Regions from separate parts of the Rhizobium sp. WW_1 genome, predicted to be linked through region 2. Evidence: predicted binding sites of a transcription regulator. Region 2 holds the regulator's gene; each other region holds the start of a gene.
The links. The regulator LexA, encoded in region 2, represses DNA repair genes until DNA is damaged. The targets are predictions, from matches to a motif close to TGTTCNNNNTGTGTTCNG.
Positions count from the first base shown of each region.

Region 1: BJ928_RS28590 (helicase-related protein) is a predicted target of LexA. The motif match lies at 7,536-7,553, and genes of this name have one in related genera.
Region 3: BJ928_RS20140 (UvrD-helicase domain-containing protein) is a predicted target of LexA. The motif match lies at 1,983-2,000, and genes of this name have one in related genera.

Region 1 is NZ_RAIN01000013.1:49,619-60,434, forward strand. Features, by position in the region: gene mtgA (monofunctional biosynthetic peptidoglycan transglycosylase) at 1-518, shown strand, start outside; gene BJ928_RS28550 (DUF1868 domain-containing protein) at 611-1,327, shown strand; gene BJ928_RS28555 (glutathione S-transferase family protein) at 1,352-1,999, shown strand; gene rpmF (50S ribosomal protein L32) at 2,179-2,364, shown strand; gene phaR (polyhydroxyalkanoate synthesis repressor PhaR) at 2,709-3,281, opposite strand; gene BJ928_RS28570 (acetyl-CoA C-acetyltransferase) at 3,525-4,706, shown strand; gene phbB (acetoacetyl-CoA reductase) at 4,870-5,595, shown strand; gene BJ928_RS28580 (YMGG-like glycine zipper-containing protein) at 6,067-6,321, opposite strand; gene BJ928_RS28585 (DUF3309 family protein) at 6,368-6,523, opposite strand; gene BJ928_RS28590 (helicase-related protein) at 7,795-10,816, shown strand, end outside.
Region 2 is NZ_RAIN01000010.1:179,249-190,064, reverse strand. Features, by position in the region: gene BJ928_RS26435 (LpxI family protein) at 1-519, shown strand, start outside; gene lpxB (lipid-A-disaccharide synthase) at 516-1,697, shown strand; gene gltA (citrate synthase) at 1,726-3,015, opposite strand; gene BJ928_RS26420 (ComEC/Rec2 family competence protein) at 3,306-5,756, shown strand; gene lexA (transcriptional repressor LexA) at 5,737-6,459, opposite strand; gene BJ928_RS26410 (VOC family protein) at 6,876-7,763, shown strand; gene kdsA (3-deoxy-8-phosphooctulonate synthase) at 7,760-8,599, shown strand; gene eno (phosphopyruvate hydratase) at 8,748-10,022, shown strand; gene BJ928_RS26395 (septum formation initiator family protein) at 10,243-10,554, shown strand; gene pdhA (pyruvate dehydrogenase (acetyl-transferring) E1 component subunit alpha) at 10,712-10,816, shown strand, end outside.
Region 3 is NZ_RAIN01000006.1:419,096-429,911, reverse strand. Features, by position in the region: gene BJ928_RS20150 (efflux RND transporter permease subunit) at 1-506, opposite strand, end outside; gene BJ928_RS20145 (efflux RND transporter periplasmic adaptor subunit) at 524-1,690, opposite strand; gene BJ928_RS20140 (UvrD-helicase domain-containing protein) at 2,053-4,518, shown strand; gene BJ928_RS20135 (GIY-YIG nuclease family protein) at 4,916-5,200, shown strand; gene BJ928_RS20130 (helix-turn-helix domain-containing protein) at 5,180-5,542, opposite strand; gene gstA (glutathione transferase GstA) at 5,693-6,328, shown strand; gene BJ928_RS20120 (Atu4866 domain-containing protein) at 6,403-6,675, opposite strand; gene BJ928_RS20115 (SDR family oxidoreductase) at 6,769-7,494, opposite strand; gene BJ928_RS20110 (LysR substrate-binding domain-containing protein) at 7,601-8,530, shown strand; gene BJ928_RS20105 (SDR family oxidoreductase) at 8,583-9,320, opposite strand; gene BJ928_RS20100 (TetR/AcrR family transcriptional regulator) at 9,574-10,104, shown strand; gene BJ928_RS20095 (sugar MFS transporter) at 10,375-10,816, shown strand, end outside.

The sequences.
Region 1 (10,816 bases), on a different contig from region 2:
TGCCGCTGGATAAGATCGCGCCGGTGCTGGTGAAATCCGTCATGGTTTCGGAGGATGGGCAGTTCTGTTTTCACGGCGGCGTCGACTGGGGCGAGATGCGGGTCCTCGTCGAGGAGACGCTGAGCGGCAAATCCACGCGCGGCGGCAGCACGATCCCGATGCAGACGGTGAAGAACCTGTTCCTGTGGAACGGCCGTTCCTTCGTGCGCAAGACGCTGGAGTTGCCGTTGGCGGTCACCGCCTCGACCGTCTGGTCGAAACGCCGGATGATGGAAATCTACCTCAATATTGCCGAATGGGGCCCGGGTATCTACGGGATCGAGGCGGCGTCGCGCTATCATTTCAAGGTGCCGGCCTCCAAGCTGACGGCGCGTCAGGCCGCCCTTCTTGCCGTCTCGCTCCCGAACCCGATCGACCGAGTAGCAAGTAAGCCGGGGCGGGGCCTCAGCCAGCTCGCCTCGCTGATCCAGCGCCGCGCGCGCAATGCCGACCCATACATCAAATGCCTTTATGACTGAGATCAGAACTTGTCGTTCGATCGGCTAGGTGTCATCTGGCATTCTTGGCCATGACGTAAGGGCGGATGGTCTGCCAACGATCGGATTTGCCCATGGATTTCTCCGTCTTCTCCCCGGACCTGCTCAAATATGCCAAAAGCCTGCATCCGGAGCCGCCGCGCCATCTCGGCACGCGCTACGATCGCGCCGGCATCTTCCAATACGAGCCCGGCAATACCGTCGTCTGCCATCTGACGGAGGGGTCGCAGACCGAGCAGGCGATCGTTGCGGCGCGGCAAAGATATCTCGACATGCCGGAGGCAAGCCAGTTTGCCTTCACCCCGATCTCCAGCCTGCATATGACGTTGTTTCAGGGGATCATCGAGTATCGCCGCGAACACCCCTATTGGCCCGTAGACCTTGCGCTCGACACGCCGATCGCCGAGATGACCGAGATCATGGGCGAGCGGCAGAAGGCCTTCTCCGCGCGCGATCCCTTCAAGGTGGTGGTAACGAAGGCAAGGCCGAGCGGCCTGCTGGTTGATGGGGCGACCGAGGCTGATCGCAAGGCGATGGCCGCGTGGCGAAACGCCCTTGCCGATCTTCTCGGTTATCGCCATCCCGATCACGAGACCTATCCTTTCCATATCACCTTCGCCTATGCCATCGAGCGGCTGGCCGATGAGGCTTTGCCGCGCTGGCAAGCTATGCTGGACGAGGTGGCGGCAGCACTTCGCGCCGAGGTGCCCCTTCTCGAGCTCCGACCGCCGGCCTTCTGCTCGTTCGAGGATATGAACTATTTTAAAGAACTCCTCGTCTTCGACGACTGAGGCTAAGAAAGGAAACATGCTGTCATGGACAAGCTCACCCTCTACATCGGCAACAAGAACTATTCCTCCTGGTCTTTCCGGCCGTGGATTGCGCTGGAGGCTTGCGGCGTTCCGTTCGAGGAGGTTTTGATCCCCTTCGATTTCCCGGCAGGCAATCCCGCCATTCGCGAGGTCTCGCCGACGGGCAAGGTACCGATGCTCGTCCATGATGGCTTCAAAGTGTGGGAATCGCTCGCCATCATCGAATATGCGGCCGAGCTTTTCCCGGATGCCGGGCTGCTTCCCAGGGATCGTCGGGCGCGGTCGCTGGCACGCTCCTACAGCATGGAGATGCTTTCCGGCTTCCGCGCGCTTCGCAATGCCTGCCCGATGAACATGCGCCGCCCGGTCAGCCGCCTGGATTTGCCTGAGGGGGTCATGGAGGATGTGGCGCGTATCGAGACCATCTGGCGCGAGGCGCGCTCCCTCTCCGGCGGTCCGTTCCTGTTCGGTGCATTTTCCGGCGCCGATGCGATGTTTGCGCCCGTGGTCAGCCGTTTGGAACGCTACGACATAGCGGTTGCGGCTGACACGCGCGACTATATGGCCGTGATGAAGGCGCTGCCGGCCTGGCGAAAATGGGAGGAGGCGGCATTGAAGGAAACCTGGACGGTGCCCGAGGACGAAGCCTGATCGGCGATTCGGCAGCCAACATTCGGGAATCTGCCATGGTGGGCAAAAAATGCTATAAGGGACTGGTCAAAGCCCGGCAAGCCATGTATAAGCCGCCCCAATTTCCGAAATTGATGCATGTCTGTTTCGGCCGCCTTGCTGGCCGTGGATATGTTTCGTCCGTACATGGAGTAACGAGAATGGCTGTACCGAAGAGAAAAACGAGCCCGTCCAAGCGCGGTATGCGCCGCTCTGCTGACGCCCTGAAGGCTTCGACCTACGTAGAAGACAAGAACTCCGGCGAACTGCGTCGTCCGCACCACATCGACCTGAAGACCGGCATGTATCGCGGCCGTCAGGTTCTGACGCCGAAGGAAAGCGCATAATCCAAGCGCTGCCTTGATGGCATGAATGAAAAGGCTGGCGGATCGCCGGCCTTTTTCTGTTTTGATCGGGGTGTGCTGGGTGTGCAAAGCGGCTCATCGGTATGCCGCGAGGCTGAGACCCCCCTCTGTCGCTGTCGCGACATCTCCCCCACAAGGGGGGAGATTGGTGGGGGTATGCCGTTCGTCCTAATGCGAACTTACACGCAGGTTGCAGCAGATGGGCTGGTGAGTTGAGGCAGCGAGGCGCTGCCGGTTGCCGATCTCCCCCTTGTGGGGGGAGATGTCACGTCAGTGACAGAGGGAGGTGAAAACTCTCCGCGAGTTCACAGGCGAATTGCCCTATCTCACAAACTATCCAGCTTGTTTTGCATGGCGCGGAGCTGTTCTTTCAGCTCGTCGATATCTTTGGCTTCGGCCTTGCGGCTTTCCTTGGCGGGCGGCTGCATGAAGGGCGAGAACATCTGCATGGCCTGCTGGAACATTTCCGTATTGCGGCGGACCTGCTCCTCGACCATCTGCATGGGTAGCTGCAGGTTCTTGCCGAGCGGCGTCTCGCCGAAGGCGCGATTGATCTGCTCGCGCATCTGGCTCTGCTGCTCCGTGAAGGCGCGCATGGAATGCTCGAGGAAGCTCGGCACCACCATCTGCATCTGATCGCCGTAATAGCCGATCAGCTGCCGCAGGAAGGAAATCGGCAGCAGCGTATTGCCGGTCTTTGATTCCTGTTCGAAAATGATCTGCGTCAGGACCGAATGCGTAATGTCTTCACCGCTCTTGGCATCCTGGACGGTGAATTCCTCACCCTTCTTGACCATCTCCGCCAGGTCATCCAGCGTCACGTAGGTGCTGGTGCCGGTATTGTATAGGCGGCGATTGGCGTATTTCTTGATTACGATCTGGCCCTCATTCTTCGCCATTATCAGTCTCCTGGCCCCGTCTGATTGTATGGAATGCTCCTCCACCGCCAAGTGTAGACGCAAAAGAAGCTTGGTGACAATCGCTTTGTGCGATGCGGCAAGCCCTTTCCTTTGATTGGATTTTTTTTGAGGGCGGTGACAGCTTCGTGAAATCTGCGCGACGAAAATTCTTGCTGTTTGACTCGGACGCAAAGCTTTGACAGTTTCGCCTCATATACATGTTCATTCTGTGAGGAGGCTTCCATGAGCAGTTCATCCATCGTTGTCGCCAGCGCTGCCCGCACTGCGGTCGGTTCGTTCAACGGCGCTTTCGCGACCGTTGCGGCGCATGAGCTCGGCGCTGCCGCGATCAAGGGTGTGCTGGAGCGTGCCGGCGTCGATGCCAAGGAAGTCGATGAAGTGATCCTCGGCCAGGTGCTTCAGGCCGGTGAGGGGCAGAATCCCGCCCGTCAGGCTGCGATGAAGGCCGGTATTCCTCAGGAAGCGACCGCATGGGGCGTGAACCAGCTTTGCGGTTCCGGCCTGCGCGCCGTCGCACTCGGCCTGCAGCAGATCGCCACGGGTGATGCGAAGATCATCGTCGCCGGCGGCCAAGAATCCATGTCGATGGCGCCGCATGCTGCGAACCTTCGCTCCGGCACCAAGATGGGCGACATGAAGATGATCGACACCATGATCAAGGACGGCCTGACGGACGCCTTCTACGGCTATCACATGGGCATCACCGCGGAAAATATCGCGCGGCAGTGGCAGCTTTCGCGCGACGAGCAGGACCAGTTTGCCGTTTCCTCGCAGAACAAGGCGGAAGCAGCCCAGAAGGCCGGCCGCTTCCAGGACGAAATCGTTCCCTTCACCATCCAGACCCGCAAGGGCGACATCATCGTCGATGCCGACGAATATATTCGCCACGGCGCGACGATGGAGGCGATGGCGAAGCTGCGTCCGGCCTTCGACAAGGAAGGCACCGTGACCGCGGGCAACGCTTCCGGCCTCAATGACGGCGCTGCTGCCGCCGTGCTGATGACCGAGGCCGAGGCCTCGCGCCGCGGCATCCAGCCGCTCGCCCGCATCGTCTCCTGGGCAACGGCCGGCGTCGACCCGCAGATCATGGGTACCGGGCCGATCCCGGCCTCGCGCAAGGCTCTGGAAAGGGCCGGCTGGTCAGTCAACGACCTCGATCTCGTCGAAGCCAACGAGGCTTTTGCCGCGCAGGCTTGCGCCGTCAACAAGGATCTCGGCTGGGATACGTCGATCGTCAACGTCAACGGCGGTGCGATCGCCATCGGCCACCCGATCGGCGCTTCCGGCGCCCGCGTCATGAACACGCTGCTGTTTGAAATGAAGCGCCGCGGCGCCCGCAAGGGGCTCGCCACGCTCTGCATCGGCGGCGGCATGGGTGTCGCCATGTGCTTCGAGGCGCTCTAGAATCAAAGAAGTAGAGCATGATGTCGTCCGAAAACCGCTGACACTTTTCGACATCATGCTCCAGGGTGCCTTGAACGATATTTTCCAGAAGACGTGGTGAAAGCGGAGCGGGCGACCCGAGGTTGGGGCGTCCCGTCTTCGCAGCAAAAAAGGGGAGTGGCACATGAGCAGAGTGGCATTGGTAACCGGGGGTACGCGCGGCATCGGAGCGGCCATTTCGATGGCGCTGCACAATGCGGGCTACAAGGTGGCGGCGACCTATGCCGGCAACGACGAGAAAGCCCGGGCTTTCCATGATGTGACCGGCATCTCCGTCCACAAGTGGGATGTGACCGACTATGAAGCGTGCGGCAAGGGTATCGCCAAGATCGAGCACGACCTCGGCCATGTCGAAATCCTGGTCAACAATGCCGGGATTACCCGCGACGCCATGTTCCACAAGATGACGCCACAGCAGTGGCATGAGGTCATCAATACCAACCTGACCGGCCTCTTCAACATGACTCATCATGTCTGGCAGGGCATGCGCGACCGCAGCTTCGGCCGCGTCATCAACATCTCCTCGATCAACGGTCAGAAGGGGCAGATGGGGCAGGCGAACTATTCCGCCGCCAAGGCCGGCGATCTCGGCTTCACCAAGGCGCTTGCACAGGAAGGTGCGGCCAAGAACATCACCGTCAATGCCATTTGCCCCGGCTATATCGGCACGGAAATGGTGCTGGCGGTGCCGGAGAAGGTGCTGAACGAGCGCATCATTCCGCAGATTCCCGTGGGCCGTCTCGGTGAGCCCGAGGAAATCGCCCGTATCGCGGTTTTCCTTGCCAGCGACGATGCCGGCTTCATCACGGGCTCGACCATAACGGCCAATGGCGGCCAGTTCTTCGTCTAAGGGTGTTTTGAGGGAAGCCGCGATGCGGTTTTCCTCCGTGGGGAATTTTGCGAAGACACCGATATGGAGCGGCTCCAAGCTTTCGCGGGAAGCTGAGCCGCTCCAGGTCGTTTATGGGATGGGCGGGATTCTCGCGCTTGTCAGGGCAATCAGCCACGGCTCGAATTTGCCTGTCGTCTGTGCCGCGGTTTGAATTCGAGGATCACGGCTTCCAGTGCGATCTGCCGCTTTTGCCTGCCGCGCGTTCTTGCCGCGCTGGCGAGTGCATAAAATGTGGTGCCTATGAGCGCGAGTGCTGCAATGCTTGCGATAATAGCGGCCATAGTGCCGTTCCTTTCTCAAAACACTGCCTTCTTCCCGCAGCCAATGGTGCGGGAAGAAGATTACTTCTCAAGAACCGCCGTTATCCGGATTTGTTCCGGGAACGGGTCATGACCGGCCATTCATGACGATCGTCAGGCAATGCCTGTCTTAGCGGCAACGAGCTTCGTAACGGCGACCGTAGCGGTCGCGATAGATGCAATAGCCGCGACGATCTTCCGAGCGTCCGATGAGGTTGCCGACAAGGCCGCCGGCCACGGCGCCGACCGCGGCGCCACCCCAGCTGTGCGTGGCGACGCCGCCGATCAGCGCGCCCGTGCCGGCGCCGATGGCTGTACCCTTTTCCGTTGAGGTGCACGACGCCAGTGCCCCGACGAGGGCGATCGCGGCGATGATCTTCTTCATGATGTTAGCTCCCTGATGTTGCGAGGTATTAGCAATGATCTGCGGATCAGATCCGACCCATCAATAGCAGAATGAGGACAATGACGAGAACAAGCCCGAGACCACCCGATGGGCCATACCCCCATGAACGGCTGTAACCCCAACTGGGAAATGCGCCAATCAGCAGTAGAATCAGTATGACAAGTAATACCGTACCAAGCATGATATGTCTCCTCCATGTCCGTCGCTCGAATATTCCGCCACCATCGCTCAGTCCGATCCGGCGTAATGCTTCCAGCGGCTCCGGCTCACTCTGTTTCCAGTGAATGGGCGGAGTTCTTCAACTCTGCTCATAGAAACTAGCTCGCCTGATAATTGTTCCGGCTAAGAAATAAAAATGCGCGCACGCGATGGCTGCGATGGTCAGCGAAGGGTTAATTCGACCCGGATGCGGGGCGGTTGCGAGGGCACTGCCAGATTCGTTCGTATGGTTAAAATATAATTAAAATACAATGGGTTGCGGTGAACGAAACGAGAAAAGGGCGCTGTCTGTGATTCGTCGGCGATTCGTTCTGCATTTGGACTTCGGTTAACGGGAGGGTCGCTTGTGACCTATCGCCGGCATCGCGAGCGGACAAGCCCGGCCGGAGACGGACGGCGGAAATAGCGCCGCCGGGGGTCGATTGGTTAATTTGCGGCGAAGCTGCCGACAGGCTTGCTATCCCTGCCGACAGCTATCTCGCGATGTTGTCCCGGCGAAATACAACATGTAGCCGTGAACAAATACGATACCTGCCAGTATCCGCGATTCGTCACCGATTCGTTCCGGCTTTGATCGAAGTGTTAACATATGCATCTTTTGCGTGCATTCATCGATTCATTATAGCGTCGCTCGCTAAAAGGTTAACCGCAATCGCTGATTCGGGTCGAATCCGGGGCTCAACCATTCAGAGTCCAGTATGCCGTCGCTACGGAACCGCTAGATATTGTGAGGAACAAAAACGGAATCAGTTGGAAACTGCGATTCGTCGCCGATTCGTTCCGGCTTTGACCCATATGTTAAAGCCGCCGGCGGATTCGAGAAAAATATTAATTTTTACAAATTGTTAACCATAAAATCATGCGAAGTTTCGCTGGCTGTCTATTCTCCGCTTGACTCCTTTTCCCGTGGAAAAGCGCTGCAAGCGAGATTCAGTATTTGGTGGGAGTCTTTTCAGCAAAATCCATATGTAGTAGTGAACAAATAAGGAACAGCCCGGAGTCAGCGATTCGTCTCCGATTCGTTCTCAGGCTGTTCCTGAATCGCCGGGACTCGCATGGGATGTGGCGTAAATGTGACTTATGGTTGAGGCGTTCAAATATGAAATCGAATGTTGCCGCATCTGTTTTTTCATTCGGGTCTTGCCTTTGTCACATAGGGTCGTCATCTGTTCGTTTCCTCCAGGAGGAACATGCTGATCGGAAGACGGCGGTTTCTCGCCCATGCACGGACCTATGACTCAGACTTCGCAGCCCATGATCCTGAGCGGACGCGGCGTGACCGCGGTGCTCGGACCGACCAATACCGGCAAGACCCATTATGCCATCGAGCGCATGGTGGCCCACGGCAGTGGCGTAATCGGCCTGCCGCTGCGGCTGCTTGCGCGCGAGGTCTATACGCGCGTCGTCGAAAAGGTCGGGGTGCAGCATGTCGCGCTCGTTACCGGCGAGGAAAAGATATCGCCGCCGAATGCACGTTTTTCGGTCTGCACCGTCGAGGCGATGCCGCGCGACACGCGCGCCTCCTTTGTCGCGATCGACGAGGTGCAGCTTGCCGGTGATCTGGAGCGCGGGCATATTTTCACCGACCGCATTCTGCACCTGCGTGGGCGCGACGAAACGCTGTTGCTCGGCGCTGCCACGATGCGGCCCATCCTCGAGCAGCTTCTGCCTGGGATTACCGTGCTCGAGCGGCCTAGGCTCTCGCATCTTTTCTATGCCGGACAGAAGAAGATCACGCGTTTGCCGCAGCGCACCGCCATCGTCGCCTTTTCCGCCGACGAGGTCTATGCGATCGCGGAACTCATCCGCCGTCAGCGCGGTGGCGCGGCCGTCGTGCTGGGGGCGCTCAGCCCGCGCACCCGCAATGCGCAGGTGGCACTCTATCAGGCCGGCGATGTCGAATATCTGGTGGCGACAGATGCGATCGGCATGGGTCTCAACCTCGATGTCGATCATGTCGCCTTCGCCCAGGATCGCAAATTCGACGGTTATCAGTTCCGCAATCTCAATCCGGGCGAACTCGGCCAGGTCGCCGGTCGCGCCGGCCGCCACCTGAAGGATGGCACCTTTGGCGTGACGGGACAGGTGGACCCGTTCGACGATGAGCTGGTGCGCCGGATCGAGGGACACGAATTCGACACGGTCAAGGTGCTGCAGTGGCGCACCAAGGATCTGAATTTTGCATCGATCGCGGCGTTGCGCGCCAGTTTGGAAGACGCGCCTCGCGTGCAGGGCTTGACGCGGGCGCTGCCTGCGGTAGACCAGCAGGCGTTGGAATATCTGTCACGCGATCTGGAGATAGTCGATCTTGCCAGCAACCCGGCCAGGGTTGAGAAATTATGGGAGGCCTGCGCGCTTCCCGACTATCGGCGCATCACGCCTGCACAGCACGCCGATCTCATTGCCGCCCTCTTTTCCGATCTCGTGCGCTATGGCACGGTGAAAGAGGACTTCCTCGCCGAACAGGTGCATCGCGCCGATCGGACGGATGGCGAGATCGACACGCTTTCGGCGCGAATCGCGCAGATAAGGACTTGGACCTATGTGTCGAACCGGCCCGGCTGGCTTGCCGATCCGACACACTGGCAAGAAAAGACGCGGGAAATCGAAGATCGATTGTCCGACGCGTTACATGAGAGGTTGACGAAACGCTTTGTTGATCGCAGGACATCTGTGCTCATGAAGCGCCTGAGAGAGAATGCGATGCTGGAAGCTGAAATCAGTGTGAATGGAGATGTCTTCGTTGAAGGACATCATGTGGGACAGTTGACCGGATTCCGGTTCACGCCTATCGCAGGTACCGAGGGACCGGATGCCAAGGCTGTCCAGACGGCCTCGCAGAAGGCGCTATCGCTGGAGTTCGAGGCACGTGCCGCACGTCTGCATGCGGCCGGCAACGGCGATCTCGCCATCAGCGCCGATGGTCTCGTGCGCTGGCTTGGCGATCCCGTGGCGCGCCTGTCAGGCAGCGATCATGTCATGCGTCCGCGCGTCATCCTGCTCGCCGACGAGCAGCTGACGGGCAATGCGCGCGATCACGTCGCCGCTCGTATCGAGCGCTTCGTGAACCACCATATCAGCACGATCCTGAAGCCGCTGGACGATCTCCAGCGCGCCGAGGATCTGCAGGGCCTTGCCAAGGGGCTGGCCTTCCAGCTGGTGGAAAATCTCGGCGTTCTGTTCCGCCGCGACGTCACCGAAGAAGTGAAGTCGCTGGATCAGGATGGACGCGCTTCCATGCGTCGCTACGGCGTTCGCTTCGGAGCCTACCATATTTTCGTGCCCGCGCTTCTGAAGCCGGCTCCGGCCGAACTCATCACGCTGCTTTGGGCTCTGAAGAATGATGGCCTGGACAAGCCCGGCTATGGCGATCTGATCCCGGTTCTGGCAGCCGGCCGCACGTCTGTCGTGACCGATCCGGGCTATGAGCGCACCTTCTACAAGCTCGCAGGCTTCCGGTTCCTCGGCAAGCGCGCGGTGCGCATCGATATCCTCGAGCGCCTGGCGGATCTCATCCGTCCGCTGCTGCAGTGGAAGCCCGGCCAGACTTCGCGTCCTGACGGCGCTTATGACGGCCGCCGTTTCACGACGACGACCGCGATGCTCTCCATTCTCGGCGCAACGCTCGAGGACATGGAAGAGATCCTCAAGGGTCTCGGCTATCGCGCCGATTCGGTAAAGGCTGAGGAGGCGACGGCCTTCCTCGCTCAGCAGGATGCGGCAGCAGCCCCGGCGACGCCGGACGCCGTTGCCGAAAAGGCGGATCACGATGACGCCGATGCTGCGAGTGAGGAGCCGGCTAAGGAAACGGAAGCGGTGTTGCAGGAAGCAGCTCCGGCTGCCGATGCCCCGGCTGAACCGGTCGCGGTGGCAGCCGAGGTTGTCGAGGCTGGAGCCGTTGCCGCGGAGTCGGCCGAGCCGAAGCCGGTTCTGCTCTGGCGCCTCGGCGGTCGCAGCGACCATCAGCAGCGGCAAGGCGGCCGTGGTCATGGCGATCGCCGTGGCCAGCAGGGCGAAGGTCGCGGTCAGCACGGCAATCGCCGTGGCGGTGGCGAGCAGGCAGCCGGCGAAGGCAATCGCGAGGGCGGTCGCGACCGTCGCGACGGACGTGACAATCGCGAGGCACGCGGCGACAACAAGGGTCCACGCGGCAACCGCGAAGGCGGTCGTCCGCAGCATCAGGGCAACCGCGGCGACCGTCAGGAGCGTGGCGAACGCAACGACCGGAACGATCGCAACAATCGCGGTGCCTCGC
Region 2 (10,816 bases):
ATCCGATTGATCGAGGCTGGTGGCGTCCGTGTTGTCGGCGCTCATGAGATCGCGCCCGATCTGCTGGCGACGACAGGCCCGCTGGGGAAAATCTCGCCTGCGGAAGAGGATCTGCGTGACATAGGGCAAGGCGCCAAGGCCGCGGATGCGCTGGGGCTCCTGGATGTCGGGCAGGGCGCCGTCAGCGTCGGTGGTCGCGTCGTCGCGCTGGAAGGCGCCGAGGGCACGGACAAGATGATCGAACGGGTTGCCGAATTGCGTGCGGCTGGGCGCATATCGACCCGCCGGCGCGGTGTGCTCGTCAAGCTTTGCAAGCCTCAGCAGGACGTCCGCGCCGATCTGCCGTCGATCGGGGTCTCCACCGTGTTGAATGCCAAGAAGGCAGGGCTGGCCGGCGTCGCCGTCGAGGCCGGAAGAGCGCTCATCCTCGATCGCGAGGCCGTGATTACCGCAGCCGACGAGGCCGGCATCTTCGTCTGCGGCATCGACCGGGGCCTGAGCGCGGAGGGCTTCATGTGAGTGGTGTGCCGTTGAAGCTTGCCGTCGTTGCCGGAGAGGTCTCCGGCGATCTTTTGGGCGGCGATCTTGCTGCCGCCTTGAAGCGGCGATACGATGGCCCGGTCGAACTGGTAGGCGTTGGCGGCGAGGCGCTGGAGGCGCAGGGCCTGCATTCGCTCTTCGATTATTCCGAACTCTCCATCATGGGCTTCATCCAGGTCATCAAGCGGCTGCCAAAGCTGCTTGCCCGCATAAGGCAGACGGCCGATGCGATCATTGCCGCAAAGCCCGACGTGCTTCTGATCATCGACAGCCCCGATTTCACCCATCGCGTTGCCAAGCGGGTGCGCAAGGCTCTGCCAAATCTTCCGGTCGTCAATTACGTCTGCCCCAGCGTCTGGGCGTGGAAAGAATATCGCGCACAGCAGATGCTTGCCTATGTCGACCATGTGCTGGCCGTCTTGCCGTTCGAGCCTGGCGCCATGCAGCGCCTGGGTGGTCCGGCGACGACCTATGTCGGCCATCGGCTGACGGTGGACGCCAATCTCGTCGAGGCGCGTCGCCAGCGTGAATTGCGCGGGCTCCCCGACGCTGAAGCGCAGAAGACGATCCTGCTTCTACCCGGTTCGCGTGCATCGGAGATCAGGCATCTTCTTCCGGTTTTTGAGCAGGCTACCGAAGAACTGAGCCGGCGAAATAATAATATGCGGTTTGTACTGCCGACCGTACCGCGCCAGGAAGCGCTGGTTCGCTCCCTGACGGGACACTGGAAGATCAAGCCCGATATCCTCGTCGGCCAGGACGCCAAATGGAGCGCTTTTGCCCAGGCGGATGCGGCCATGGCGGCTTCAGGCACGGTGATCCTGGAACTGGGACTTGCAGGCGTCCCCGTGGTTTCGACCTACAAGACGGAATGGCTGGCAAAATTCGTGCTGTCGCGCATCAAGACTTGGACGGCCGCCTTGCCTAACCTGATCGCGGACTATGCCGTGCTGCCTGAACTCATCAACGACGTTCTGCGGCCGGGCCTGCTGGCGCGCTATATGGAGCGCCTATCGAGCGAAACGACGGAGCGCGCCGCGATGTTGGCGGGCTACGATGTCGTCTGGGAGCGGATGCAGACCGAGGAGCCGCCGGGCGATAAGGCGGCGCAGATTGTTCTGGACGTTCTATCCCATAAAAAAACCGGTCATCTCTGACCGGTTTTTTCGTTTCAGTACCAAAAGCTTAGCGCTTGGAAACAGGCACGTATTCGCGCAACGGAGCACCGGTGTAGAGCTGGCGCGGACGGCCGATACGCTGATGCGGGTCCTCGATCATTTCGTTCCACTGAGCGATCCAGCCGACGGTGCGGGCAAGAGCGAACAGCACGGTGAACATGGTCGTGGGGAAGCCGAGGGCCTTCAGCGTGATGCCGGAGTAGAAGTCGACGTTCGGGTAGAGCTTCTTCTCGATGAAATATTCATCAGTCAGAGCGATGCGTTCCAGTTCGATCGCGATGTCGAGCAGCGGATCGTCCTTGATGCCGAGTTCGCCGAGAACTTCGTGCGCCGTCTTCTGCATGATCTTGGCGCGCGGATCGTAGTTCTTGTAGACGCGGTGGCCAAAGCCCATCAGACGGAACGGATCGTTCTTGTCCTTGGCGCGGCCGATGAATTCCGGAATGCGGTCGACCGTGCCGATTTCGTTCAGCATGTTCAGCGCGGCTTCGTTGGCGCCGCCGTGAGCCGGGCCCCAGAGGCAGGCAATGCCTGCTGCGATACAGGCAAACGGATTGGCACCGGAAGAGCCGGCAAGGCGAACCGTCGAGGTCGAAGCGTTCTGCTCGTGGTCTGCGTGCAGGATGAAGATGCGGTCCATGGCGCGGGCGAGCACCGGATTGACGACATATTCTTCGCACGGAACGGCAAAGCACATGCGCAGGAAATTCGACGCATAGTCGAGGTCGTTCTTCGGATAAACGAAGGGCTGGCCGATATGGTACTTGTAGGCCATGGCGGCGAGCGTCGGCATCTTCGCGATCATGCGCAGGCTAGCGACCATGCGCTGGTGCGGATCGGTGATATCCGTGGAGTCGTGATAGAAGGCGGAGAGCGCGCCGACGCAGCCGCACATGACGGCCATCGGATGCGCGTCGCGGCGGAAGCCGGTGAAGAAGCGCGACATCTGCTCATGCACCATCGTGTGATGGGTGACGCGATGATCGAAGTCCTTCTTCTGGGCTGCCGTCGGCAGTTCGCCGTAGAGAAGGAGGTAGCACACTTCGAGGAAATCGCCGTGTTCGGCCAGCTGGTCGATCGGATAGCCGCGATGCAGCAGGACGCCTTCATCGCCATCAATATAGGTGATGCTGGACTCGCACGACGCAGTCGAGGTGAAGCCAGGATCGTAAGTGAAAGTGGAGGTGTTCTTATAAAGGGCACCAATATCAATGACACTTGGGCCGATGGTTCCGGTCTTGACCGGCAAATCCACCGTCTTTTCACCCCAAGTTAGTTTCGCGCTTTGTTCCGTCATGCTGATCCTCCAAGATTTGGCGGGATTGACGCCATAAAAAGCGCCAAAAGGTTAAGCGACTACCGACTAGCTATATGATCCAGAGCCTAATGCCAAGTTATCCTAATGCCGAATTGTGCAATGCAGTATCAACTTTTGGGCACTGCAGAAGCAGCTTTGATTATGCTACGCGGCGAAACCGGCTCAATTTAGCTCTGCCCATGCCGATTTCGGTTGAATTCACTGTGTGGTGACGGCAAAAATCGCGCGAAAGCTGTGGTTTTGCGTGGGGGCGGCAGCGCGTGCCTAATTTGGAGGCATCCGAGCAGCAAAAGGATGAAGGGGACGATGCTGCGCTCTCGCAGCCTCGCCCTGTTATTGCCACGATTGCCGATCGCACCGAGGCGCGGCGACACAGACGGACTCAAGATCAGACGCGGCTGACGGCCCGGTTGCTGCGACTGTCGAGTCGCATTCGGCTGGGCATCCTGACACTGATCGAAGAGGAGGCTGCCCACGGCCGCGCTATTCTGCTTGCGCCGATCTATATGGGCCTCGGCGCGATCATCTGGTTCAAGGCTGGAAGCGATCCGCCGCCGCAGGCCATTCTTGCGGGCCTGCTGATCTTCGCGGGTGCCCGTCTGCTCATGCGCGAGGCGGGCAGGCTGCTGCGCCACCTGCTTTTCGCCGGAACGCTTCTTTGCTTGGGCATGGCGTTGGCGCAATTCGAAAGCTGGCGGGTTTCCACCATCATGCTCGATTCGGCCGTGACGACGACCGTGATCGGTCAGGTCGAGCGACGGGAATCCTACGACAATGGCCGCTGGCGCTATGTCGTCCGCGTCGAGGCAACGGAAAAGCCGACCATTCGCCGAACGCCGGAGCGGGTGACGATCTTCGTGCGCAAGCAGGCGGAGCCGTTCGCGCTTGGCGATCGTATCCAGGGCAGGGCGCGGCTGACGCCTCCGGCCGGACCAGCCTTGCCCGGCCTCAACGATTTCGCCTTCAGTTCCTACTTCAACGGTATTGGCGCCAATGGTTTTGCCTATGGTACGCCCAAGCTGATATCTCCAGCCGGTGACAATACTGCGGGCTCGCTGATCGATACCGCCGATATCTGGCTTGCCGGCCTGCGCAACGGCATAGGCGACAGGATAAGGCAAACCTTGCCGGGAGATACCGGCGCCTTCGCAGCGGCGCTTGTCACCGATGAGAGACGCGCGATCTCCAAGGATACGACCGAGGCGCTGAGAATTGCCGGTCTGACCCACATCATTGCGATTTCCGGCCTGAACATGGCGCTGTCAGCCGGCATCTTCTACGTTGGCCTGCGCTACCTCTTCAGCCTGTTTCCGGGTGTAGCGCAGGCATGGCCGACCAAGAAATTTGCGGCCTTCGGCGCGCTCCTGACGGTGACGGCCTACTACCTTATCTCCGGTTTTGGCGTATCCGCCGAGCGCGCTTTCATCATGATGGCGATCATGCTCGTGGCCGTGCTCTTCGATCGGCCGTCCCTCAGTCTGCGCAATGTCGCGTTATCGGCGATCGTCATTCTTGTTCTCTCGCCGTCGCAGGTGCTCGGCCCGAGCTTCCAGATGTCCTATGCCGCGACGCTGGCGCTGGTGTCGGGCTACTCGCTGTGGAAGCGGCGGCGGCATCGCGAAAGCGTCCTGCCGAAGATCCGCGTGTTAAGCCCACTGCTGTTCGTCGCGCGTTTCTTCGGAGGGGTGATGTCGACCTCGTTTATCGGTGGCGCATCGACGGCCATCTTCTCGATCGAGCATTTTCACCGGTTGGCGACATATGGTCTTGCCGCCAATCTGGCGGCCATGCCAGTTGTCTCCTTCATCGTCATGCCATTCGGCATGGCGGCAATGATGCTCATGCCACTCGGTCTCGACGGACCTTTCTGGAAGGTGACCGGAGAGGGACTGGAACTCGTCATCGCGATCGCGAAAACCGTCGCCGGCTGGGGCGGCGATATCACCTTCGGCCGTCAGCCCGCCTGGTTGATGCCGACATTCATCGTCGGCTTCCTGGTCATGAGCATATTGCGGACGCGGCTTCGCCACCTTGGCTTCCTCTTGTTGCTTTCGTCCGTTGGTGTGGCAGCATTCGGGAGCGGCGTGCCGAAGCCGGACCTGATGATTTCCGAAGATGGCATGCTGGTGGCGCTGCGGCAGGACGACATTCTCGCTACCAATCGCGAGAGGCCGCAAGCATTCATCTTCGAGCAATGGCAAAAGGCATTGGCCGCGGCAGAGCATCAGCCGCCGACCATGCTTCCGGCCGACAGCAGGCTGCCGCAACTCAGCAAGGCAGATCGCGGCAGGAGGTTAAGCAGCGAAGAACAGAACGTCGTCCGCAAGGCAATGGAGGCAGCGCTCGACCGAACGATGCAGGGAAGCTTCGCCTGCCAGAAAGGCGCATGGTGCGTGGCCATGCTCGACAATGGCGCCTTCTTGATCACTATAGAGAATGCAGCCTATCTGCCGTCAGCCTGCGATACCGCAAACATTGTCGTGACACCAATCCGGTTGCGGCTGGATCGCTGCCGCTCCGGAGCGACGCTCATCACCGGCGCAACATTGCGGCGAACGGGATCGCTCGAAATGGCACTCGACGCAGATAAGCCCAATATCTCCACCGCCTTCGACAATCCGCAGAGACCATGGACCCGGCATCGAACTTACGACTGGCGCACTGGAAAATTCGACGCGCCAGTCATATCGGCATCACCGGTCAGTGATAGCGACGAATAAGGCCGACGAGCTTGCCCTGGACCTTGACGCGATCCGGCCCGAAGATGCGCGTTTCATAGGCGGGATTGGCGGCTTCCAGCGCGATCGAGGCGCCCTTGCGGCGGAAGCGCTTCAGCGTCGCCTCTTCGTCATCGACGAGCGCCACGACGATATCGCCGGGATTGGCCGTCGTCGAATTGCGGATAATGACCGTATCGCCGTCGAAAATTCCGGCATCGATCATCGAATCGCCGCGCACTTCAAGCGCATAATGCTCTCCCGAGCCGAGCATGTCGGCCGGAACGGTAATATCGTGCGTATTGTTCTGGATCGCGGAAATCGGCACGCCGGCGGCGATGCGACCCATGACCGGCACGGACGCCGAACCATTGTGATCGTCATTTGCCACTTTCGGCGGGGCGGGTGGAGCCACAGGCTGAGGCTTGCCGAGACTGCCTTCGATGACGCTCGGTGAAAAGCCACGGCGCGGCTGCAAGCTGGGATTATAGGCATCCGGCAGTTTGATGACTTCGAGCGCTCTCGCCCGGTTCGGCAGCCGGCGGATGAAGCCTCGCTCCTCCAGCGCCGTGATCAGACGGTGAATGCCGGATTTGGAGGCCAGATCCAGTGCGTCCTTCATCTCGTCGAAAGATGGCGGAACACCGGACTCCTTCATGCGTTCGTGAATGAAGAGAAGCAGTTCCTGCTGCTTGCGCGTCAACATCGTCTTGGAACCCCAGAATCAAGAAAAACGGTGAAACAAATCCAGAACGGACACTATATGTTCCATATGTGTTCCGCAAGTACTTAAATTTCGGTAAAGCCTTGTTGCGTCGATTAAATAATTACGACTTGCGAATGGACCGGCTGAAGGGATCAAAGCGTTATATCCACGCTAAACTATCGGAAAATATGGGAAATGCTGTTCTGTCAACTGGCAGCCTTTTGTAATGCGGCCGCTATGTTTAGGATACGAAGCAGTGACATGTGATACTGCTGAAGCTGGCTATGAGGCAGAATCAGTCCTCACGTTTGCGAGATCGTCTTCCGCTGGCGAAGTCCTGAAAAGCTTCGTGTGCCCATCTTGAATTGCGCTAGGGATCGGCGCAAATCTGCTGCCGCAGGCATACAGGAGGAGCCATGACTTCGTCCCCGCATCCGCTGGATCATCTCGTGCTGCCGGCCGTGAACATAGCGCTTGCGCGCGAGCGCCTCGGCAAGCTCGGTTTCACGGTGGCTCCGGAGGCGCGCCATCCTTTCGGCACCGAAAACGCCTGCGTCTTCCTTGCCGACAAGACCTATCTCGAGCCACTCGGCGTGGCGTCTCCGGAACAATGCGAGACGAGTATCGTCGACGGGAATGTCTTCGTCGCCCGTGACCAGGCCTACCGCTTCCGGGTTGGTCAGGATGGCTTCTCGGCTGTGGTGTTCGGCACGGATGATGCCGTTGCTGATGACGAGCGTTTCAGGGCGGCAGCCATTTCGGCGGGGCAAATGCTGGATTTTTCCCGACCTATGAAGATGCCGGACGGAACCGAAACGACGGCCGGCTTTCGTCTCGCTTTTGCTGCCGATCTGCGCGCGCCGGACTTCCTCGCCTTCTGCTGTCAGCGTATCAATGCCTTGCCGGCTGACCGCAGCGTGCTCGAACACCATAAGAATGGCGTGACAGGCATCGCGCGGGTAGCGCTTTGCGCGCCAAAGCCGGCGGCTTATCGCAGCTTCTTTGAAGAGGTTGCTGGCGGCCCGCGGATAATGGAGCATTCGTTCGGCTTGACGGTCAGGGTGGCCAATGCGGATCTGGAGATTTTGACGCCGGAGGGCATGGAGGTATTTTATGATTTGCCGTGTCGCACCAGCGATCCTGGGCTCAGGGCGCGCGCAATCCTTTTCAAAACGCGCGATCTTTCCGTGACATCGTCGCATTTCGCTGCTAACGGCGTCACCTACACGCGTAAGAACAATCGTCTATTGGCAAGGCTGGCGCCCGGTGAGGGCGCACTGTTCGCCTTCGAGGAGATAGTATGAGCACGAATTCCGAAGTGACCGTCGGCGAGGGCGCCTCCAAGGTCCTGTTCTCCAATAACGCCAAGCTTTCGCTGATTGCCGGCCCCTGCCAGATGGAGAGCCGCGACCATGCTTTCATGGTCGCCGGCGTCCTCAAGGAACTTTGCGGCAAACTCGGCATCGACCTCGTCTACAAGTCGTCCTATGATAAGGCCAACCGTACCTCGCTGTCGGGCAAGCGCGGGATCGGCCTCGAAAAATCCATGGAAGTCTTTGCCGATCTGAAAAAGGAATACGGCTTTCCGGTCCTGACTGATATCCACACGGAAGAGCAGTGCGCGATAGTCGCCAAGACGGTCGATATCCTGCAGATCCCGGCTTTCCTCTCGCGCCAGACCGACCTTTTGGTTGCCGCTGCCAAGACCGGCCGCGTCGTCAACGTCAAGAAGGGACAGTTCCTCGCGCCCTGGGACATGAAGAACGTGCTTGCCAAGCTGAACGAGAGCGGCAATCCGAACATTCTTCTTTGCGAGCGCGGCGCCTCCTTCGGCTATAACACGCTTGTTTCCGACATGCGCTCGCTGCCGATCATGGCGGCGATGGGCGCGCCGGTTGTTTTCGATGCGACCCATTCGGTGCAGCAACCCGGCGGCCAGGGCGGCTCAACCGGCGGCGATCGCCGATTCGTCGAGACGCTGGCGCGGGCTGCCGTTGCCGTCGGCGTCGCCGGCCTTTTCGTCGAGACGCATGAAGATCCGGACAATGCGCCGTCCGACGGCCCGAACATGGTTTATCTGAAGGACATGCCGCGGCTTCTGGAGAAGCTGCTCGCCTTCGACGCCATTGCCAAGGCCTGAAAAGTAGCCGGCGTTCAACAGGCTGACATGAACTTGCGTTACGGGCCTGAGGGAGCGCCAGATCGAGGTGCGGATCGCCATTGTAATTTCCGCGCCTTCGATTAAGACGATTTAAATCGATTTATAAACCAGCGAGCAGGAAGCTATCATGACCGCAATCACCGACATTATCGCCCGCGAGATTCTCGACAGCCGTGGCAATCCGACTGTCGAAGTCGATGTCTACCTCGAAGATGGCAGCATGGGCCGCGCGGCGGTTCCGTCGGGCGCGTCGACCGGCGCGCATGAAGCCGTCGAGCTTCGCGATGGTGGCAAGCGCTACCATGGCAAGGGTGTCGAGAAGGCTGTCGAAGCCGTCAATTCGGAAATCTTCGATGCCATCGGCGGCATGGATGCAGAAAACCAGATCCAGCTCGACAACATCATGATCGAGCTCGACGGCACGCCGAACAAGTCGCGTCTCGGCGCCAATGCCATCCTCGGCGTTTCGCTCGCCGTTGCCAAGGCCGCCGCGCAGAGCGCCAACCTGCCGCTCTACCGCTACGTCGGCGGCGCTCATGCCCGTCTTCTGCCGGTTCCGATGATGAACATCATCAACGGCGGCGCTCACGCCGACAACCCGATCGACTTCCAGGAATTCATGATCCTGCCGGTTGGCGCAGAATCCATCCGTGAAGCCGTCCGCATGGGCTCGGAAATCTTCCACGTTCTGAAGAAGGAACTGGCATCGCAGGGCCACAACACCAACGTCGGTGACGAAGGTGGCTTTGCACCGGGCCTGTCCAGCGCTCCCGCAGCTCTCGACTTCATCATGAAGTCGATCGAAAAGGCTGGCTACAAGCCGGGTGACGAAATCGCTCTCGGCCTCGATTGCGCTTCGACCGAATTCTTCAAGGACGGCAAGTACGTTCTCGAAGGCGAGGGACGCACGCTGGAATCCGGCGCGATGGCCGAATATCTCGCTGAACTCGCCGCCAAGTACCCGATCGTTTCGATCGAAGACGGTATGGCCGAAGACGACTGGGAAGGCTGGAAGACGCTGACCGATCTGATCGGCAAGAAGACCCAGCTCGTCGGCGACGACCTGTTCGTTACCAACTCCGCCCGCCTGCGCGACGGTATCCGCATGGGCGTTGCCAACTCGATCCTCGTCAAGGTCAACCAGATCGGTTCGCTGACCGAAACCCTCGACGCCGTCGAAACCGCGCACAAGGCCAACTACACGGCCGTCATGTCGCATCGCTCGGGTGAAACGGAAGATTCCACGATCGCCGATCTCGCCGTTGCCACGAACTGCGGCCAGATCAAGACCGGCTCGCTGTCGCGCTCGGATCGTCTTGCCAAGTACAACCAGCTCATCCGCATCGAGGAAGCGCTCGGCCCGCAGGCAAAGTACGCCGGCCGCTCCATCCTGCGCGGCTGATAGCATCCCGCCGGATCTCTTCTGATCCGCAACGATGATCTTCGTTGAAATCGAACCGCGCCTTCGGGCGCGGTTTTTTGTTGCGCCACTCAGTTAGAGTCAACGGACGGTTAATCTCTGCCGGTTAATTTAGCTCTAGGTGTTTGATTTGATGTGATCTTGTTCGAGGCGACATTGGCTTTGGGGGAGGTTGCGTAAAGCCAGGGCGTGACGAGCGAGTATGTGGACAAAATATCATAAGAAGAGAAGGTTCGGCCGTCTCATCCTTCCCGCCATCACCATCGCTTTTGTGAGCTACTTCGGTTATCATTGCATTCATGGCGATTACGGCCTGAAGGCGACCGAGGTTTTCGAGCAGCGTCGCATCGACCGCGCCAAGGAACTGGCTGATCTCGTGGCCAAGCGCGAACACCTTGAAAAGGAGGTCGCGCTGCTCAGCGACGGCTCTTTGGACAAGGATATGCTCGACCAGTACGCGCGCTATCAGCTGACTTATTCCAAGGCGAACGAAATCGTCATCTTCAATAAATAGCCACAATTAACCGGATTTCGGTTAATCGTATTTTTGTAAGCGATATCAATGGCTTGCAAAGAATACGAGCCATGCAATTATAGCATTGCTGTGGCGAACAATCTTGCCTATGTTACGCCTCATTATAAAACGAGGCTACTCACACAGGGAGGGTTGAATGGCGCCGCGAAAAAACGCGACCGTTTCCAGCCGTAAGACAGCATCAAGGCCAGCCAAGGAAACCAATGGCGGTCCGATCGCAGATTTCGATCGTGATGCGGAG
Region 3 (10,816 bases), on a different contig from region 2:
TTGTCGACGAGCTGCGTCAGGTCGTCCATCGTCATCGTACTCGACGTGACGGCAAGGCGCATGATCGGCTGCGAATCCGAATCCGCCTTGACGATTTGCGGCGCATCCGCCTGATCCGGCAACTGTTCGGTGATCCGGCCGATGGCATCGCGGACATCGTTGGCGGCGACCGAAAGATCGGTCGCGTCGGAAAATTCCAGCGTCACCCTGCTCTGCCCGAAGGACGAGTTGGAGGAGACCGACTTCAGGCCGCTGACGCGGGCGACCGCCCCTTCGATGATCTTCGTCAACTCCTGATCGACCGTCTGCGGCGATGCGCCATCGAACACGGTTCTGACCGTGACAACAGGACGGTCGACATCAGGCAGTTCGCGGACCTCGACACCGAAATAGGCGGCAAGGCCGGCAACGACCATCAGCGTATTGAAGACCAGCGCCAGGATCGGCCGGCGCACGAACAGCGCGGTAAAGGATTGCTTGGCCGCGGCCGAACCGGCATCCGTCATGTCATCGCCACCGGCCATCATCGGATGATGACCTCCTTGGCCTCGGCAACATCGCGGGCAAAGCGAACCTGGCCCCCTTCGGTCACGCGCTGCAATCCTTCGATGACGATGAGATCGCCATTGCGGAGATCGCCCCTGACAAGAACGGCATCCGGATTGCGCTGCACGATGCTGACCCGCACCTTCGAGGACTTGCCGTCGACGACACGCCAGACATGCGCGCCAGCCCCATCCCATTGCACCGCGAGTGGATCGACTGAGGGGTAGGACTCGCCGGCAAACCTCATGCCGACATTGAAGGACATGCCGGCACGCAATTCATCGGAGGCGTTGTCGATGCGGGCGCGCACGCGCAACGTCCGGCTCGCGCCATCGACACGGTTGTCCACTGCTTCGACAGCCCCGGAAAACGCACGCCCCGGCAGCGCCACGGATGTGGCTTCCACCAGCTGGTCAACCTTGACCGTGTTGGCAAAGCGTTCCGGCACCCAGTAATCGACAAGGATTTCCGAGCGGTCGTCCAGCATGACGATACTGGTCGCCGTCGTCACATTGTCGCCGACGACCACGGGCACGATGCCGACGATACCGTCAATCGGCGCAACGATATCGCGTCGCTTCAGCGCCAGCTCCGCCGATTGCAGCGCCAGCTTTGCACCCTGTTCGACGATCTCGGCATCGAACACATCCATGCGCGAGACGGTGGATTTGATATTGCGGTAGAGCTGGGATTTCTCGACGGCGCTCTTCAGCGCGACCTCAGCCTGTCCACGCGCGATGATCTGCTCGTCGTCGTCGAGACGCGCCAGCACCTGGCCTTGCTTCACCCTGTCGCCGGACTTGATGAGAATTTCCCGGATCGTCCCGGCTGCCTGCGGCATGACGACGACCGAACGGATCGCGTCACCGGTACCGATCGCGCTCAAGCGATCGTTGACGATGCCGCTGACCACCGGCTCCGTCACGACAAGCGGTATGTTTTGGCCACGTCGTCCAGCGGAGCCAGCCGCCGTCTCTGCCTTTCCGTCCGCGGCACCATCGCGCGGTGCGATCCAAGCCACGACAGTCTCGGGGACACCTACCTTCTGCAGCAGGCCCGCCGCACTCGGCACGAAGGCCACGACAGCGGCAATGCCGGCTGCCAACAGGAAAAAAGACAAGGAAAGCTGCTTCCAGGCGGTCATGCACGTCTCCGGCTCGTTGTCAGAGGCGATGAAATCGCGTCGTTGGTTTTCTGTACGGCCCTTACACACCCAGCGCACTTACCAGGGCCAAATTCGGATCAGGCGGCTCTATAAAGCAAGATTGTGCCCGATTTGCTGCAATATCGTGTTTTTGAGCATATGCGACAAGTTTTGCCACAGATTATGACAAAGTTGTAATCTCGGCGTGGACAACGGTACGTTTCATCGACGCGTCGCGCACATCCACTCCACCATGAAAAGCGACCCTTCGACGCGCATTATGCACTGTGAATGTGCACTTTTTGTTCTAGTTTCGGCCCGTTTCTTTTGCCTTTCGGGGTAGAATCATTACATTGGGCGGCATGACCATTGGACATGACGATATTCCCTTCTTTGACGAGGAGCCGGAGCACATCGCGCCGCGCCGTCCCGAGCCGGCTGCAGGCAGGAGTGGCGGCGGCATAGCGGCCCGCGCGATGGCAGCGCGCGATAGCGGCCGCCGGCCGGACTATCTCTCCGGTCTCAATGCCGAGCAGGCCGAAGCCGTGGAAACGCTCGACGGTCCTGTTCTGGTGCTTGCGGGCGCCGGCACCGGCAAGACGCGCGTGCTGACCACCCGCATCGCCCATATCCTCTCCACCAACCGCGCCTTCCCCAGCCAAATACTCGCCGTGACGTTCACCAACAAGGCAGCACGCGAGATGAAGGAGCGCATCGCGCTGCTCGTCGGCGGTGCGGTCGAAGGCATGCCCTGGCTCGGCACCTTCCACTCGATCGGTGTCAAGCTGTTGCGCCGTCATGCCGAGCTGGTCGGCCTCACCTCCAGCTTCACCATTCTCGATACCGACGACGTCATCCGCCTAATCAAGCAGCTGATCCAGGCGGAGGGCCTCGACGACAAGCGCTGGCCGGCCAAGCAATTCGCCGGCATGATCGACACCTGGAAGAACAAGGGCCTCAGCCCCGCCGATATTCCGGAAGGCGACGCCCGCGCCTTCGCCAATGGCAAGGGACGCGAACTCTATACCGCCTATCAGAACCGACTGAAGACGCTGAACGCCTGTGACTTCGGCGATCTCCTGTTGCATCCGATCAATATGTTCCGGCAGAACCCGGATATTCTGAAGGATTACCATCAGCGCTTCCGCTATATTCTGGTCGACGAGTATCAGGACACCAACACGGCGCAGTACATGTGGCTGCGCCTGTTGGCGCAGCGGCAGAAGGGCGAACCGCAGAACGTCTGCTGCGTCGGCGACGACGACCAGTCGATCTATGGTTGGCGCGGCGCAGAGGTGGACAATATCCTGCGCTTCGAGAAAGATTTTCCCGGCGCCAAGGTCATCAAGCTCGAGCGCAACTACCGCTCCACCGAGCATATTCTCGGTGCTGCAGCACACTTGATCGCCCATAATGAGGGCCGGCTCGGCAAGACGCTGTTCACCGACCGCTCCGATCCCGACGATATCAAGGTGCAGGTACACGCCTCCTGGGATTCCGAGGAAGAAGCGCGCGCGATCGGCGAAGAGATCGAGCAGCTGCAGCGCAACAAGCACAATCTCAATGATATTTCGATCCTCGTGCGCGCCTCCTTCCAGATGCGCGAATTCGAAGACCGCTTCGTCACCCTCGGCCTGAACTACCGCGTCGTCGGCGGCCCTCGCTTCTACGAGCGCCTCGAAATCCGCGATGCCATGGCCTATTTCCGCCTCGTCTGCCAGCCGGCCGACGATCTCGCCTTCGAGCGCATCATCAACACGCCGAAGCGCGGCCTCGGCGACACCACCGTGCGCACCCTGCATGACTATGCCCGCGCCCGCGACATCCCGATGCTGACGGCGGCGGCCGATATCATCGAGACGGACGAAATGAAGCCGAAGGCGCGCAAGGCGCTGTTCGACGTCGTGCAGTCTTTCCGCCGTTGGCAGGGACTGCTCGAAAACACGCCGCATACCGAGCTTGCCGAGCAGATCCTTGAAGAGTCCGGCTATACGGACATGTGGAAGAACGACAAATCGGCGGAAGCGCCGGGACGCCTGGAAAACCTCAAGGAACTCATCCGTTCGATGGATAGTTTCGAATCCATGCGCGGCTTCCTCGAGCACGTGTCGCTGGTCATGGACGCCGAGCAGAACGAGAATCTCGACGCCGTCTCCATCATGACGCTGCACTCCGCCAAGGGCCTGGAATTCGACACGGTGTTCCTGCCCGGTTGGGAGGAAGGCTTGTTTCCGCATCAGCGCTCGCTGGACGAAAGCGGCCGCGCCGGTCTGGAGGAAGAGCGCCGCCTCGCCTATGTCGGCATCACCCGCGCCAAGCGCCGCTGCCACATCTGGTTCGTCTCCAATCGCCGCATCCACGGCCTCTGGCAATCGACAATCCCCTCCCGCTTCCTCGACGAGCTGCCGGAAACGCATGTTCAGGTCGCCGAAGTCGAACAGTCCTATGGCGGATACGGCCGCGGCGGCTACGGCCAGTCACGCTTCGACAAGGCCGAACCCTTCGCCAATTCCTATTCCACCCCCGGCTGGAAACGTGCTCAGGCCAACCGCAACGATGCGACGCGCGACAATTGGGGCAGCCGCTCCGGCCATGCCGTCGAACGCATCGGCTACGGCGAAAGCGGCCCGAAGGTACGCACCATCGATGGCGAGCTGGTGGCCAAATCCACCTCCGCCGAACCCTCAAAATTCATGGTCGGCGACCGCGTCTTCCACATCAAGTTCGGCAACGGGAATGTGTCCGAGATCGAAGGCAACAAGCTGACGATTGAGTTTGATCGCGCCGGACAGAAAAGAGTGCTGGACGGGTTTGTGGAGCGGGTTTGATCGGCAAGGTCGGCCATCTGGTTTTGGGACCGAGGGTCGCATACTGATACGGGCTGCGGGGTACTAGGAACGCCATAGGGCTCATCGCCTCTCATACACTCCGTCATCCTCGGGCTTGACCCGAGGACCCATGCACAAGCTTTCCGTCAAATTCATGCTTTCCATTTGAGGCGCGAACGAGAGTGCGGCGTCCTTGGTGGCGACAAAGTCGTCTGACACGGCAATCTCAACTAGGCAAATAGCGAGGCCTGTGCTTGGATCCTCGGGTCAAGCCCGAGGATGACGGCGTGTGAGGTATGCTGCGGTGGCATACCTGAGCACCAGCTACGCTCTCGGCTTCACGATCAACTGACTTCCAACTCTTGACGACCACCATCCCAACTAGCACAATACACGCATGGGTGGATGTACTTACATCATCACCAACCATAAACGAGGAACGCTCTACATCGGCGTCACGGCCGATATCGAGCGCCGCATCTACGCGCATCGCGAGGGCCTGACACCCGGCTTCGCGTGGAAATACGGCTGCACGCGGCTCGTCTGGTATGAGGACCACGCCGACATCGTTTCAGCCATACAGCGGGAGAAATCCTTGAAACGCTGGTATCGCCAATGGAAAATCGAGCTGATCGAAAAAGCCAATCCCGATTGGCGGGACTTATACTACGAACTCTGGTGAAGCCTGGCGCTCCTCAACCGCTTGCGCATCCCGGTCCTTGAGCCACAGCCCGAACTCCTTGACCACGGCCACTACCTTCTCCAGTCGGGTCCCATCCTCGGTCAGCGAATATTCAACCTTCACGGGAACCGTCGGATAGACCGTGCGCAGGATAAGGCCCGCCTCCTCCAGCGCGCGCAGGTCCAGCGTCAGCATTCTCTGGGAGATACCCGGCATCAGCCGTCGCAATTCGTTGAAGCGCTGGGGACCATCGACCAGATAGGACACGATCAGCAACCGCCAGCGGCCTCCCAGCAAATGCATCGCCTCCTCGACAGAGCATCCAGTCACGGTCTTTTTCATCAGCCATACCTCATGCCTGACGCGGTATAATTTTTGTACCTAGATGTCAAACTTTTCTGTTCTTACGATTCCATACCAATGGGACTACATGGTTCGGTGACCGTCTTTCCAAGGGAAGGCTGGCATTGGAAAACACCATGGAGACCCCTCGTGAAACTGTATTATCTGCCCGCGAGCTGTTCGCTTTCGCCCCATATCGTCATCAACGAACTCGGTCTTGACGTGGAACTGATCAAGGTCGATCACACCAGCCATAAGACCGAGACGGGACTGGATTTCTACGACATCAATCCGCACGGCTATGTCCCCCTTCTCGAGCTTGACGACGGCAATCTTCTCAGGGAGGGGCCGGCGATCGTCCAGTATCTGGCCGACCTGAAGCCCGAGGCCGGACTGGCGCCGGCCGCCGGCACGATGGCGCGCTACAAGCTGCAGGAGATGCTCGGCTTCCTGTCGACCGAAATCCACAAGGGCTTCATCCCGCTTCTCTATGCGCGGCTGGCGGGAAATTATGTCGAGACGGCAAGGCCGAAGCTCGAAAAGCGGTATCAATGGATCGACGCGCATCTCGCCGACCGTCCGTTTCTGATGGGCGAGAGCTTTTCGGTGGCCGATGCCTATCTGTTTGCACTGACGGGATGGGGCCAGGCGGCATGGCTCAAATCCTACTACAAGGCAGGCATCCACTTCGATGAGCTCGATCATCTCAGGGTCTGGTACATCCGCATGAGACAGCGCGCGGCGGTGCGTAAATCCATCGTGGAGGAAGGATTGGCATTCGATTGAGCGCGGCAGCCGATAACAAGAAGAAGGCCACCGCGAGATATTCCCAGTCTCGCGGTGGCGTCCTTCAGCAAACGCTACTTCTGGCGATAGAGGATCATGCCGCCGTGGTGGAGTACGTCATCGATGAAATCTCCATCGGCGGTGAAGCCGGTATCGTCCCAGTAGTCGATATGGTTGCCGCGAACTTCATAGCGTCCCTGATAGGCGCTTTCGCGCCGGCCGCGCGCTTCGTCATAGCGGCCGTTCGGCAGCAGATTGTGGCGCACATAGCCATCGGCTGTAACCCACATGCCGGCATAGGGATGGTTCTGCTGGATGGTCGCGGATGCATTGAGTTTGCTGTTCATGGTGGCGTAGACCTCTGATGTGGCGATGAATATGGCGCAGGCGGCGAGAGCCAGAGCGAAACTCTGGATTGGCACGACCATCTCCACCACCGCTTAGGTGTTGGCCGTCGGGCGTACGACGATCTCGTTGACGTCGACGTCCCCGGGCTGCTCGATGGCGAAGCGCACGGCGCGGGCGATGGCATCCGGCTTCAAGGCGATGGCGCGATAGGTCTTCATGGCTTCCACGGCGACCGGATCGGTGATCGTATGAGCAAGCTCGCTTTCGACAACGCCGGGATGGATGCAGGTCACGCGCAGCGTCTTGTGCTCCTGGCGCAATCCGTCCGAGATTGCCCGCACTGCATATTTGGTGGCGCAGTAGACCGCAGCGGTCGGTGAGACCGCGAGCGCTCCTATCGAGGCGATGTTGATGATCTGGCCGGAATTGCGCGTGATCATCTCGGGCAGAACCGCGGCAATGCCGTAAAGCACGCCCTTGATGTTCACATCGACCATCCGGTCCCATTCCTCGACCTTCAGCGACGCCATCAGCGACAGCGGCATCACGCCGGCATTGTTGACGATAACGTCGACGCGGCCCCACTTTTCGCGGGCGGCATTCACGAAGGCATCGAAGCTCTGACGATCCGTCACGTCGAGGGGATGAGCAAGCACCGCACCGCCCGCCGCGTTCAATTCGGCGGCCAGCGCCTCCAGGCGCTCTACGCGCCTTGCCCCCAGCGCCACTTTCGCGCCAGCGGCGGCAAGTTCGCGGGCAATGCCCTCCCCAATCCCGCTTGAAGCACCCGTGATCAGAATGACTTTATCCATCGGCATGACCTCTTCCTTTCGTGGTCCATGTTGTGAGGCCTTGACTGTACGGATCGGCTATTGTTTCGATAAGCCATCACTTCCTTGCCAGATTGGAAAGAAAAAATAACCAATGGAGCCAGATCTAAATGCGCTCGCAGTCTTTGCGCTCGTTGCGGAAGAGCGAAGCTTCCGGGCTGCGGCGACACGGCTCGGAGTGACGCGCTCCGCCGTCAGCCAGACGATCCGTCGCCTGGAAGAAAACCTCGGGATCGCGCTTGTGTTGCGCACAACACGCAGCGTCAGCCTCACCGAAGCCGGCGAGCGGCTTTATGAAAGGGTCGCACCGGCAGTCGAGGAAATGCGCACGGCGTTGGAAAAGACCGAAGCGCTGACGGAGCTTCCGCGCGGCCGCCTGCGGCTTGCGGTCTCCTCAATCGCCGAACGTTTTCTGGCCGGACCGCTCCTCGCTGCCTTCGTTCACCAATATTCCGAGGTGGAGCTGGATATTACCGTCACGGACGATGAATTCGACATCGTCGCCGAAGGCTATGATGCGGGCGTCCGGCTGGGTGAGGTCATCGCGCAGGATATGATTGCCGTGCCGATCGCCGGCGCCGAGCGGCAGCTGGCCGTCTGCGCCCCGTCCTACCGCGAACGTTTCGGGGCACCATCGCACCCGGCGGAGCTTGCGAACCACGCCTGCATCGGCTGGCGCCCCTCCCCGAAATCCGCGCCGTATCGCTGGGAGTTCGCTGACGCGGGCAGGGAATTCAGCGTCGCCGTGCCTTCGACCATCACCACCAACGACATGGGCCTGATGATCAAGCTTGCCGTGGCCGGCGCCGGCATCTCCTTCGGCATGGAGGAGAGCTTTCGCCCCTTTATCGGCCGTGGAGAACTGCTGCCGGTTCTGGAAGAATACAGCCCCTATTTTGCGGGCTTCTATCTCTATTATCCAAGCCGGCGAAACACTGCTCCGAAGCTTCGAGCGCTGATCGAGCATGTCAGGCGCTTCCCCGCCGGCGACGAAGGGCGGGGAAGCAGCGATCAAACCGGATAATCCGCTTCACCGCCCCGAGGTTGTCTCGGATTTTCAGGACGCATCGCCAACCTCAATTGCGCCCGCCATTCGCCCGGATGATCTGGCCGTTGATCCAGCCGCTTTGAGCACTCGCGAGAAACGACACGATCTCAGCGATCTCTTCCGGCAGCCCGAGACGGCCGAGTGGAATGTCGTTGATCAGCCGCTGGATCAGTTCCTCAGAGCGCCCCTTAAAAAGCAACGCCGTTGCTATAGGCCCGGGTGCCACCGCATTGACCGTCACGCTGCGCGGGCCGAGCTCCTTGGCGAGCGTATGCGTCATGGCTTCCACCGCCGCCTTCGTCGCCGCATAGACGCCGTTGCCTGGAGAATAATGGCCGATGATGCTGGTGGACAGGTTAATGATGCGGCCGCCGTCGCGCACCCGCCTTGCACCCTCGCGCATTCCATTGAAGGTGCCCGTAAGATTGACGGCGATCTGCTGTTGAAAATCCTCATCGCTTACCCGAGCCAAGGGCGAGAATTTGCTGATCCCTGCATTGTTGACGAGCACATCGACCTTTCCGAATTCGGCTTCGGCACGATCGAACAATGCCGCCACGGCGAGAGCGTCGGCGACGTCCGCACGGACGGCAATCGCGCGGCCGCCCGCTAACTCGATGCCGCCAACGACATCCTCAGCCTCTCCGGCACTCGATGCGTAATTGACGATGATCTGAAAGCCATCGGTGGCCAGTTGTTTCGCAATGGCAGCCCCGATACCCTTCGATGCGCCGGTGACGATTGCGGTTTTGATTTCGCTGGACATGTATTCTCTCCTTTGCCTTTCCGTCCCCAACGGCAAACATCGCGCACGCGGGCGCTCTCGAACACGCCGGGGAACTCAATCCCCGGATGTCGCTGGAACGCTTGTGTCGTTGGGCTCTGACCTGTAATATGAGCGATAATTCGCTTTTTACTACTCGCATTCCAGGAACATGTCCGAGAGCCCTCTGAAGAGCCGTCCCGCGCCGAGAAAAGCGCCAAAACAAGCCCGTTCGCTCGCAACCGTCGGAGCGATCGTGGAGGCTGCAGCTCGTATTTTGGAGGAACGCGGCCATGAAGCCTTTTCCACCAATGCCGTCGCGGAGAAGGCCGGCGTCAGCGTCGGCTCGCTCTATCAATATTTTCCGCGCAAGGACGCCTTGATCGGAGCGTTGATTTTTCGAGAAACGAGCCGCCTCGTCGAAGAGGCGGAACGAGCGGCCGAACAAGCGACCGCCAGCGAAGCTCTATCGGCGCTCATCCTGCCCTGCGTCGAACAGCAGCTTCGTCGCCCTGCCCTCGCCCGCCTGCTCGATTTCGAAGAAGCGCGCCTGCCGCTCGATACCGCCACTGAACAGGTGAAGATGCGTTTCTTCGAGCTCACGCGCGTAACGCTCCAGCGACCGGACCTGCCGCCGCAGGCCGATATCGATGTCGCAAGCCGCGATGTGGTTGCCATCATCAAGGGAATGGTCGATGCCGCCGGAGAACATGGCGATGAGGATAAAGCCCAGCTGGCGCAGCGCGTAAAGCGCGCTGTGCTCGGCTATCTCGGCACTCAAGGCTGAGATTCACAACAGGCGCATTATCCAAAGTCAGAGAGAGTGTCCCGCTATTCCATGTTTGCAAGTGATTGCATTGCAGCATTGCAAAATCCGCATCACTAGCAAGCTACCAATATGAGCCTAATCGATTATATCGATTTAAGCGGCTTCGGGATTCCGCGCCTCCTGCGGGCATCTCGGCAAGCCGCTGCCATCCTTTCTTTCGGCCCGTTCGGGGCTTTCGCCCGGGTCGAATCTCGAAGCCTGGCAGCAACAAGAACCGAGGATAAAAAAGTGGCTGGCTCAGCAACAAGCTCTGCGCCCACCAGCGCCCGTGCATCCGCACACCATGGCCAGGGCAATTACCAATTCGCGCTTATCGCACTCACCTCACTCTTTTTCATGTGGGGCTTCATCACCTGCCTGAACGACATTCTCGTTCCGCACCTGAAGAGCGTCTTTCAGCTCAACTACACGCAAGCGATGCTTATTCAGCTCTGCTTCTTCGGCGCATACTTTATCGTATCGCTGCCAGCCGGAGCGCTGGTGAAGCGCATCACCTACAAGTGGGGCATCGTCGTCGGCCTGGCGATCGCGGCAATCGGCTGTGCCTTATTCATCCCGGCCGCCAGCTACCGCGTCTATGGCCTTTTCCTAGGCGCTCTTTTCGTGCTCGCCACCGGTATCACGATCCTGCAGGTCGCGGCCAATCCCTATGTCACTGTATTGGGACCAC